Regions from separate parts of the Hyphomicrobium sp. 99 genome, predicted to be linked through region 1. Evidence: predicted binding sites of a transcription regulator. Region 1 holds the regulator's gene; the other holds the start of a gene.
The links. The regulator LexA, encoded in region 1, represses DNA repair genes until DNA is damaged. The targets are predictions, from matches to a motif close to TGTTCNNNNTGTGTTCNG.

Region 1 (5,109 bases):
GCCGCCTGCCCGAAACCCAGCGCCCTCGACGACAAAACGAAACTCACCAGCGTCAAGGTCGCGCTTGACCGGGATGACGAATATGCGGCGCTCGAAAGCGTGCAATTCGCCCTGACGGAAGTTGCCGACGGCTCGAGCTATGTCTGGCACCGCGCGCACGGACGCCTCTCCGGCATCGTCAAGCCCGTCTCATCGTTCAAGGACACGCGCGGCAGCGTCTGCCGCCATGCGGTCGTCTCGCTGACCGGCGTCGACACGACGAAGGAGACCGAAATCGTCGCCTGCCGTTTGCCGACGGGCATCTGGCAACTTGAATCCTGAATTTCCCCAAACTTCGAATACCGATCCTCCCAAACGAGAAAGAAAAAGGCGGCGCAAGCTGCCTTTTTTAATTGCGCCGGCGACTCCGCTGCGCGGAGCCGGCCGCCGGCGCGGGCTTGGGGTGGCGTTGGTGCTCGCAACTTAAGCGGAGCTTGGGCGTTGGCTTGTTATCAACAGGTTATTCCAGTTCGCTCACAGCGCGAAGCTGCATGGATTTCGGGAATCACGGCTCATTACCCCAAATTGGGGGATACCAATGCTGGCATTCACATCGATACTATTCACGGCATTCGCTGCGTTCGCTGGCGCACCGATATGGGCAGCGCTGCTTGGAGCCGCGGCTCTCTTTTCAGTTTCGCTCCGTGAGCAGCGCAAATTCGCAGCTCGGTTTACGAACCTCGGCCTATCGCAAATGCTGACGATGGCCCACTGGCAAAGTGCAGGGCATGCGGTATTGGCGAGCGGAGCGGCGTTTGCAATAGGCTTTGCTAGCCGTTGGGCTTTGCAAATCTAGTTAGCCAATTATTAGAGGGGCCTACGGGTGGTGGCACCTCATCCTGCTGCGACGGGGTGTCAACGGAGGCGCTCTGCGAGCGATTTATCTTTGCTATCGCAGCATTGACTCGTCCAAGCCTTCGCGACCTGCGGGCATTGACCTAAAGCTTTGATAGATGGTCAAGGCGTTTTGAAAGCAGGTATTCGCTGCGGGTAGAAACCCGAGCTTCACTCTAACATTTCCCCGATGCTCAAAAGTGAGAGCGCGTTCCAATGCTTCTGACGGGGGAAGTACCGCAAGTGCATTCCCGAGCGCAGCGTTTGCATTGGCATTCGCTGGCGAAGGTAGAGTTTCGAAAGCGGTAGCCTGCAAACGGTATGCACGGGCAAGCGAAACCCCACCGTCCGCTTGGCGCAATGCAATCAGCTCATTGAAGCGTGACAGCGCGCCTGCGGGATTTGCTAGTTCGAGCAGCATCATCCCGGCGTATTCGATTGCATCAACATCACCACTATTGATCTCAATTGCTGAATTAAAATGCTCAAGCGCTGCCTCTCGCGAAGCGCGTCGTCCTTCCGGATCTTGTAAGTTTCTTGAGGCTTCCTTTGCGCCCAGCAAGAGGTGAGCAAGCGCTTGCCGACTTTTGAATTCTTCCAGTTGCTTCTGCGCAAGGCGAGCTTGATTGGAACTGATGACGATAGCTCCGTGCAAGTCGTTGACAGCCGCAGCTCCGAAGCCCCAACTCATTTTGCGAAGCGATCTGCTGACAGAGCGAGAGTCAAAAGTGGGCTCGTCGAGCGCCCTAGCCGGTGAAGGACAACGAAACAGACCCGCAACGGACTCTCTCGACTCCTGCAAGCGCTTCTCTTGCCGCCCCAAGAATTCGTCCATCCTGTCCAAGAGACGATATCCCGAGCTGCGCCATTTAATGAACACTCCGTAGGCCGCCGGAAAGATCGGAATGAGAAAGCTCAATATTTTGGGGGCCTGAATTCCTTGAAAAAACGTCTCCGCGACGTGCGACCATTGCTCAAAAACCGAATGCAAAAGTTCCTCGAACATATTTACGCCCCCCAAACGCAACAACGCGACCCCACCCAATTCCGTTAACTTCTCTCAGAGCAGATCATCTGTACAGCCCCCATTCCTCCTTTTCCAAATTGCAATTCCCCCCACTCAAAAAAACTTATCCCCGCTCTCGCCTCCTCACGCATAATCGCGTCGCCCATCCGGCGAAGGGTTCGTGCGCAAGGCGTTGCGTCGGGCTCGGGTGGGGCAGCCCGACCCGGGGCGTGACGCGCGCTTCCGGACAAGGCGATCGGCAAGGTTCGCACAGGGTGAGAAGCCTGTGTGCGGAGCATCCCGCTGACGTAAAGTGACCCTGCTCGAGACCCTGTTCTCGGTCTGTCACGGAGCGGATCGGTTCCGAGACTTCATTGCTGCACGACCCAGCCGCGGAACCCGTCCGCTTCGTGCTTATTGATTGCGCACACGGCTCCGCTTTCGCGGAGCCGGCCGCCGGTGCGGAAGAGATCAGTGGCGAGACGAGGCGTGGAAGCTCGGGACGAAGTGATGGCCGGCGCGGCCGCCAGTGACTGCGTTCGCGATGACGGTGCCCAAAACGGTGACGATGACGCCTATGACGATCTGCGAGAACCAACCCTGCATGGCCCGACGATGCCCCGCTCCAAACGGCCGAAAATCGAATTGCTGCGCCGGTGTTGGACCGGCGGCGACCATCTTTCCGTCGCACGGCTTCCGGCGCTTTTGCACGGCTGCGAGGCGGCGGAATTCAGGCGCTCGAACTGGAGCGTTCGCCTCATACGTCGCCCGCGACACCCCGCTTGTCATCCCGGGCGAGCGCTTGCGAGACCCGGGACCCAGCCGGCAGGGATGGCTATGGCTGCAGCGAGCCCCGCCCACCGCCGTCATGCCGGCGAAGGCCGGCACCCAGACAAGCCTCAACAAAACGTCAGAGGCGGGCCGTTCCGTGGGGACAGCACATGCGAGTGCGCTGCACGTTGCCTGGATCCCGGCCTGCGCCGGGATGACGAGAATTGTTACGGAGATGGGCTTCCTGCTGTCATCCCGGGCGAGCGCTTGCTCTCCCCCACCGCCGTCATGCCGGCGAAGGCCGGCACCCAGACAAGCCTCAACAAAACGTCAGACGCGGGTCGCTCCGTGGGGACAGCACATGCGAGTGCGCTTCACGTTGCCTGGATCCCAGCCTGCGCCGGGATGACGAGAGTTGCTGCTGTCCGCCCGAACTTGTCGTTCCCGTGCTGGACGCAGTGGAGGCCGAGACATTCGTGCCACTCCTCCCTTCATTCGCACGACGATGGGTTGCATAAGTTGGGGCGAGGTTGCAGAACGAGACAAGAACGTGTAGCGTACATACACGATTTGTACCGTCATCCTGCGGGTGGCCGTTCGGTGGTCAGCGTTTCGGCCAGCGGCGCTCGCACAGCCATGGAAGGCTTGAGACGAAACGCGATGCTCACCGAGAAACAGAAAGACCTCCTGCTTTTCATCCACGCGCGCATGCAAGAACGCGGCGTGCCCCCCTCGTTCGATGAAATGAAGGACGCGCTGGATCTGAGGTCGAAGTCCGGCATTCACCGGCTCATCACGGCTCTCGTGGAGCGCGGGTTCATCCGCCGTCTGCCGCACCGGGCGCGGGCCATCGAAGTCATCAAGCTTCCGGACAATCAAAGCGCGGGGGCAGGCGCCTCCGTTTCCTCGATCGCGCCGCAGCGCGGTTTCCAGCCGAGCGTGATCGAAGGCTCCGGGCCGCGTGCGAGCGTTTCGCCACCGCCGCCGTCGCACGTCATCGACGCGCGGACGGTCTCGATCCCGGTCATGGGCCGGATCGCGGCCGGTACGCCGATCAGCGCCATTCAGAACCACACCCACGACATCGCCGTGCCGCCCGACATTTTAACGAACGGCGAGCATTTCGCCCTGGAAGTGAAGGGCGATTCGATGATCGAGGCGGGTATCCATGACGGCGATACCGTCATCATCCGCCGCTGCAACAACGCGGAGAACGGCGACATCATCGTCGCGCTCGTCGAGGGCGAGGAAGCGACGCTGAAGCGGCTGCGCAAGAAGGGGTCGACGATCGCGCTCGAGGCGGCCAATCCGGAATTCAAGACGCGCATTTTCGGGCCGGATCAGATCGACATTCAGGGGCGGCTCGTCGGGCTGCTCAGGCGTTACTGAGGCTGGCGCTACTGGGCGTCGCTGGCGGCAGACGCGTCAGCGGACGCGTCGTCGAGCCAGTCGTTCGCGGGTTCGGGCCCCTCGCCCGGGTCGTCTTCGGCCAGGGTTCGGGGATCTGATTCCGGGTTTTCGGTCGCGCGTGCCACTGCGGGCGGGGGTGCCCCTCCCCCCGGCGTCTCCACGATGCGCGGCTTCGGCAATCCAAGCGACTTGCGCTCCGGCATCACGCTCCACGGCCGCTCGCCGCGATGGGCGGCGACCGTTTCGAGGCGCACGCGCGGTTCCGGGCTATCATCGGTCCGGTCGACGTAGAGCGCATAAGCGCCGTTTCGCCACCGGTCGAAGACATCGATGATGGTTCGCGGGACGCTGCAGTCCTCCGGCTTCGGGTCATTGATGACCAGCACGTCGGCATTCAGACAATCGTCGGTGATGGCCGCGGGATGGTTCGCAACGGCGACGGTTGCGCCTTTGACATGGGCGATACATCCAGCCGCATCGCAGGTGAATGCGTCACCGCTTTGCGCATCGCGCGCGGTCCGGCCATCGCCGTCATATTCGAGCCAGCGGTCGAGATCGTATTTCGAGCCTTTGTTCGGCAGCGCGGAGAGCTTTCCGGAGGTGTCGCGCACGGCGATCAGACCTTTCTGGCCGATCAGGATATCGGGCCGCGGCATCCACGGCGCGAGGAGCAGACCAAGAACCACGAGAGCCGCGCCTAAAAGCCGAATGCGCGTCTGCCAAAGCGAAAGCCAGATTCCGCCAGCGAGCATCAGGGCGAAGGCGAGCGCCGGAATTTCCGGAATGTGGCCGACGGCGCCCGGCAATGCGCCAACCTTGTTCGCGCACCAGGCCATGCCTTCAATGCCCCAGCCCATCGGCTTCAGTCCAAGCCATTCAAGCCCGAACGGTATCAGCACCATCGCCAGCAGCGCCGACGGCATGACGATGATGTTGCAGATCGGAATGGCGATCATATTGCCGAGCACGGCATATTGCTGGCTCTGGTGGAAGTTGTAGGCGGCGAACGGCGCGACGGCCACGCTCGCGATGAGGGTCGAGGCAATAAT
Region 2 (5,109 bases), 740 kb from region 1:
ACGTGACATCGCCCCCGCGGCGGAACACGGCGCTGATCATACGCGTCAGCGCGACCGTCCAGGCGTAGTGCTCGAGGTTCTTCGTGTTGATGAAGACCTCGAAGGGCCGCCGCCGTCCGTCGCGGACGATGTCGTTGATCGTGACGTAAAGCGCATGCGCGCTCGCCGGCCATTTGATCTTGTAGGTTACGCCTTCGAGCGCCGCATCGCGCTCGAGCGGCTTCGTCATATAGACGACATCGCCGGACTTCGCCGGATCTTCGATGGCTCTAACCATCGGTGCGCTTTGAATAGCTGAAATTTCGTCGATCGATCTCGCCCCTTCACCTGAGGCTTTATCCGCACGCGAGAGAACGGCCCCGGTAATCGCATTGGGCCGATAGGTCGTGCAGCCTTTGAGCCCGAGATCGAAAGCCTCGGCATAAATGTCTTCGAATTGCTCGAAGGAAATGTTCTCCGGACAATTGATCGTTTTCGAAATGGCGCTGTCGACATAGGGCTGCAGCGCCGCCTGCATCGCGATGTGCTGGACAGGCGATAGCGTATCGGCAGTGACGAACGCTTCGGGCAGGGGCGCATCTTCTCCCGCCAGCGCGCGAAACTTCTGGTGCGCGTAGTCCTCGACTGTCTCTTCGGTCGCCGTCTGCCCCTCTCCGAGGACACGGCGTCGATAGACGAAATCGAAAACGGGTTCGATGCCGCTAGAAACGTTGCCAGCCAGAAGCGAGATCGTGCCAGTCGGAGCGATTGACGTGATGCAGCCGTTGCGAATGCCATTCGCCGCAATCGCATCACGCACATCGGCATTGAGCCGCAACACGTTCGGACGCGCTTGGAAAGCCTCCGCATCGTAAAGCGGAAACGCGCCTTTCTCGGCGGCGAGAGCCGCACTCGCCCGATAGGCGGCATTCTGGATCGCAGACATCCATTCGGCAGCCTTTTCGCGCGCAGCCGGACTGCCATAGGGGAGGCCGAGAAAAATCAGAGCATCCGCGAGCCCCGTGATGCCGAGACCGATGCGGCGCTTCGCATGCGCTTCCCGAGCCTGCGCTTCGAGGGGATAGCGCGAGATATCGATGATGTTGTCGAGAAAGCGAACGGCAGTCGCGACGCGCGCTTCGAGCTTTGCGCGGTCGATCCTGGCCGCAGGCGTAAAGGCATGCTCGAAGAGGCGCGCGAGATTGATCGACCCCAAAAGACAAGCGCCATAGGGAGGAAGCGGCTGCTCCCCGCACGGGTTGGTCGCCGAGATCGTTTCGCAATATTCGAGATTATTCGCGGCGTTCACCCGGTCGATGAAGATGACGCCGGGCTCCGCGTAATCGTAGGTCGCGCGCATGATCTTGTCCCAGAGAGCGCGCGCTTCGACAGTCTTGTAAACCTTGCCTTCGAAAACGAGATCCCACGGCGCGCCACGCTTGACGGCATCCATGAACGCGTCGGTCACCAGAACCGACAGGTTGAAATTCCGCAGCCGCAGCGAATCCGCCTTCGCCGCGATGAACGTCTCGATATCGGGATGATCGCACCGAAGCGTCGCCATCATCGCGCCGCGTCTCTGACCCGCCGACATGATCGTCCGGCACATCGCGTCCCAGACGTCCATGAAGCTCACAGGGCCCGATGCGTCCGCGCCGATGCTTTTGACCGCCGCGCCTTGCGGACGAAGCGTCGAAAAATCATGACCGATGCCGCCGCCGGCCTGCATCGTCAGCGCCGCCTCTTTGACGCTTTCGAAAATGCTCGTGAGATCATCCTCGATCCGGCCGAGAACGAAGCAGTTGAAGAGCGTGACGTTCCGGTCGGTCCCGGCCCCCGCAAGGATGCGCCCCGCCGGCTGAAATCCGAAGTCGGACATCGCGTCGTAAAAGGCGCGGGCCCACGCCTCTTGGCTCCCGGCTTCCTCGACCGACGCCGCAGCCACCGCGATGCGCCGGAAGGTATCTTCCAGGGTCTTGTCGGCCGCCACCGTCGACGATCCGGCAAAGCGGTACTTCCGCCGCCAGATAGCGTCCGAAATAGCCGGAAGATCTGAAAAAATCGCACTCATCAGGTGCCCGGAATATGGGTATTAAAAGCTCATTTTCAATTCATGTTCACTATATGTTCCAAAAGCTCTTCTGTCAATCGGGTCGTGTCTCAGTTTGAAAAACGCGGAGACTGATATGGGAATTGCAACACGACCTTCGACGGCACGTCAGAATTGCGGCCGTGATCCGCGCGATAGCGCCGTTATTTGGGACCGATGTCGGAAACTACCGCAGGGCTACGCCAAATGAGATTTCACAACTAGGCGCCAGCGAACAGTGCCTTGATTGGCGGTATGCTGGTGATGGTTTTGCGGGGGAATGTTCTTCCCTTTCACGAAGGTGGCGCTCACGCCGCAGCCCTCGCATCGATAAATACCAGAATCGGGTGTTAGAGTATTGGGTTGATGGAGTTGATCGAACTCGGGGCCATCTTGCTGAGCGAGATACTTCTCGTACTTGTAATAAGCCATAGATCACCTGTGCTGCAGTAGCGGAAAAATGCAGTCATGAAATGACGTGTTTCTTATACGTTTTAGCCCATCCTGGTTTTGGTGCGGCTGCATCCATCAATCCAATGATTTCTTCTGCCGTCAACAGATGATCCGTAATCCCCGCAGTTCGCCGGTGCTCCACATGCAAAAAAACCGCCAGCCCGGATCAACGGGCAAGCGGCCTTATAAACCAGTCGAAAATCTTCGCCCTTAGAGCTTGCAGAGCGTCGCTTCGCCCTTGCACTGCCAGCCGATCGTTCCGGCGCTGCACTTATAGCGGCGCGGACCGAACGAATAGCCGGGCGTGCCGTTGCCGGAGACCCAGGTGAAATAGATGCTCCAGTCGGTTGCCTGCAGCAGGGCTGCGTCGACCTGGAATTGAGCGAGTTTCTCGGTAAGGGCGACGCCTTCGGCGGCCTTCTTGAAACAGTCTTTGGCTTCAGCCGGTGCGGCTGCCATGGCAGCGCCAGCGACGGCAAGAACGGCCCACATCGATCGGGCGGCAGTGCGCATTGGGAGTCTCCGTGATTGAAAACGATGAGAACTCGACCGTGCCATATCGAACTGGCGGCCGCGCATCACAAACCATGCGGGGAGGACGATTTCCCCCGCATTGCGGCATCCGCACATCATGCTTTTCGGGCGGCTGGGGAAAACGTCAGCCCGCGTGCGCGCGCCGATAGTCCAGCGCAAGCGGCGGAGGCGAGGGGCTTCTTGCAGCTTCCTCGATCAATGCCGTGCTCGCCGCCTCGATCGCCGCCTCGATGCGCGAACGAAATTCGGCACGCGGCAATCCGGGCGGCAGCGGCGGTAGGAACTCGACGACGATCGTTCCGGGATATCGCCAGAGGCTGCGCCGTGGCCAGAAGAGACCCGAGTTCAACGCCAAAGGAACAGTGACGACGCCAAGCGCCTCATAAAGCGCAACATAACCCGGCTTATAATCGGGAGCAGCGCCCGGCATCGTGCGCGTGCCCTCCGGAAAGATGACAACCTCGCGATTGATGCTGATGCGCTGCCGCGCATCGCGGATCATCGATTTGAGCGCCGCCGAAGCCTTCTCGCGCTTGACGAGAATGTGCTCGAACTTCACGCAGAACCAGCCGTAGAACGGGATCCATTTCAGTTCGTCCTTGAGCACGATCGCCGGATCGCGAAAGAGCGAAATGAGGCCGAAGGTGTCCCAAGCCGATTGATGCTTGGAGATGACGAGACAACCCGTCTTCGGTAAATTTTCCTGGCCGCGAACTTCGAGCTTCGTCCCGCAGATCATGGCGAGCAGCCAGACGCAGGTTCGCCCGTGCACCTCGAGCCCCTTCATCGCCCACGGCCGAGGCCCGAGCAGCAGCCACGAGCCGAGCACGAGATAAAGGGCCGTTACGACGTAAAAGACGACGAAATAGATCAGCGAGCGCGCGATGACCAGCGCGCTAGGCCGGGGCAACTTTCTGTCCATTGAGCTGTCAACCATCGACGCGCTTCTGCGGCATGATCGCGACCGATTGCCCGTCATGCCAGTCCATGACGCGCTGCGCGGTCAGGCGCGCGACGGCCGGAAGAAATTTCAGATATTCGGAAAGCAGAACCCTCGTCGTCGCAACGTGAAGCCACCACGCGGTTTCCGGAAAGCGCTTCGGAGTAACAGCGTAAGGCACCAGCGTGACGCCCGGCATGGCGAGAGCGAGTTCCGCGAGGCTGCGCGGCATGTGATAGCGCGAAGTCACGATAATGAGCTTCGTGTAGCCGTTCGTATTGGCCCAAGTCCTCGTCTCGTCGGCATTCCCGACCGTATCCAGAGCCTCATATCCGAGATCGACGCAGCAATTGAAAACCTGATTATCGATTTTGACGATGCGTTGCATCTCTTCGCGGCTGACTTTGCGATTGACGCCGGAGATAAGCATGCGCTTCGCGCGGCCTTCGCTCATCAGTCTCGCACCGGCCTCGATCCGATTGTCGCCGCCCGTCAGAACCACGATGCCGTCGGCCTTGTCGAGGTCCGCGGCGTCATCCCGAGTGACCGAAACCGCAAATAGCACGAAGCCAAACGCCAACGCGGCCGCGCCGAGCGCCAGCAAGAAAATCATCGCGTGCGAGAGCTTCTTCATTTGCGGGATATGCTGTTCGTGTCGCCTGTCTGCCTGCGGTTCGCCGGCCGAAGTGTAACCGATTTGGACCGCTCACGCAGCCTCCTCGCCGATCCGGCACGGCGTTGCCCTACACGAAATCGCGCCGGTTGGCACGCGGCTCGGATCGAGTTTTTTTTAAGCGGTGGCCGATAGGTTAGTGCTGCCCATTCAGAATGCGGTAGACCCCGACGCGGGATGTCACCATGCAGAGCCCAGCTATCGTTACGACGACAAATCCCAGAATAACGTAACCGAGAGCATCGAGCGCGCCCGTACCGATCAGCCGCTGCATCTCAACGGCGCTGACGGCGCCCCCTCCCAACAACTCGGTAATGGCTGGCATACAAATGAAAACCAGCATTGCGCAGCTCGCGCCGACGATGCCGGCCTTGATCCCGAGCCTTAGGAAATGCTTCTCGAATTCGCGAGAAATGAACTTATCGGTGGCGCCGACGAAAT

Region 2: G359_RS04320 (adenosylcobalamin-dependent ribonucleoside-diphosphate reductase) is a predicted target of LexA. The motif match lies at 2,094-2,111, and genes of this name have one in related genera.

Annotation. Positions count from the first base shown of each region.
Region 1 covers NZ_KQ031382.1:1,587,764-1,592,872, reverse strand. Annotated here, with positions in the region: gene G359_RS07765 (hypothetical protein) at 1-321, shown strand, start outside; gene G359_RS07755 (tetratricopeptide repeat protein) at 929-1,879, opposite strand; gene G359_RS07750 (hypothetical protein) at 2,351-2,656, opposite strand; gene lexA (transcriptional repressor LexA) at 3,311-4,039, shown strand; gene G359_RS07740 (ComEC/Rec2 family competence protein) at 4,048-5,109, opposite strand, start outside.
Region 2 covers NZ_KQ031382.1:842,972-848,080, forward strand. Annotated here, with positions in the region: gene G359_RS04320 (adenosylcobalamin-dependent ribonucleoside-diphosphate reductase) at 1-2,050, opposite strand, end outside; gene G359_RS04330 (hypothetical protein) at 2,732-3,034, opposite strand; gene G359_RS04335 (lysophospholipid acyltransferase family protein) at 3,180-3,992, opposite strand; gene G359_RS04340 (YdcF family protein) at 3,985-4,629, opposite strand; gene G359_RS04345 (cell division protein FtsX) at 4,805-5,109, opposite strand, start outside.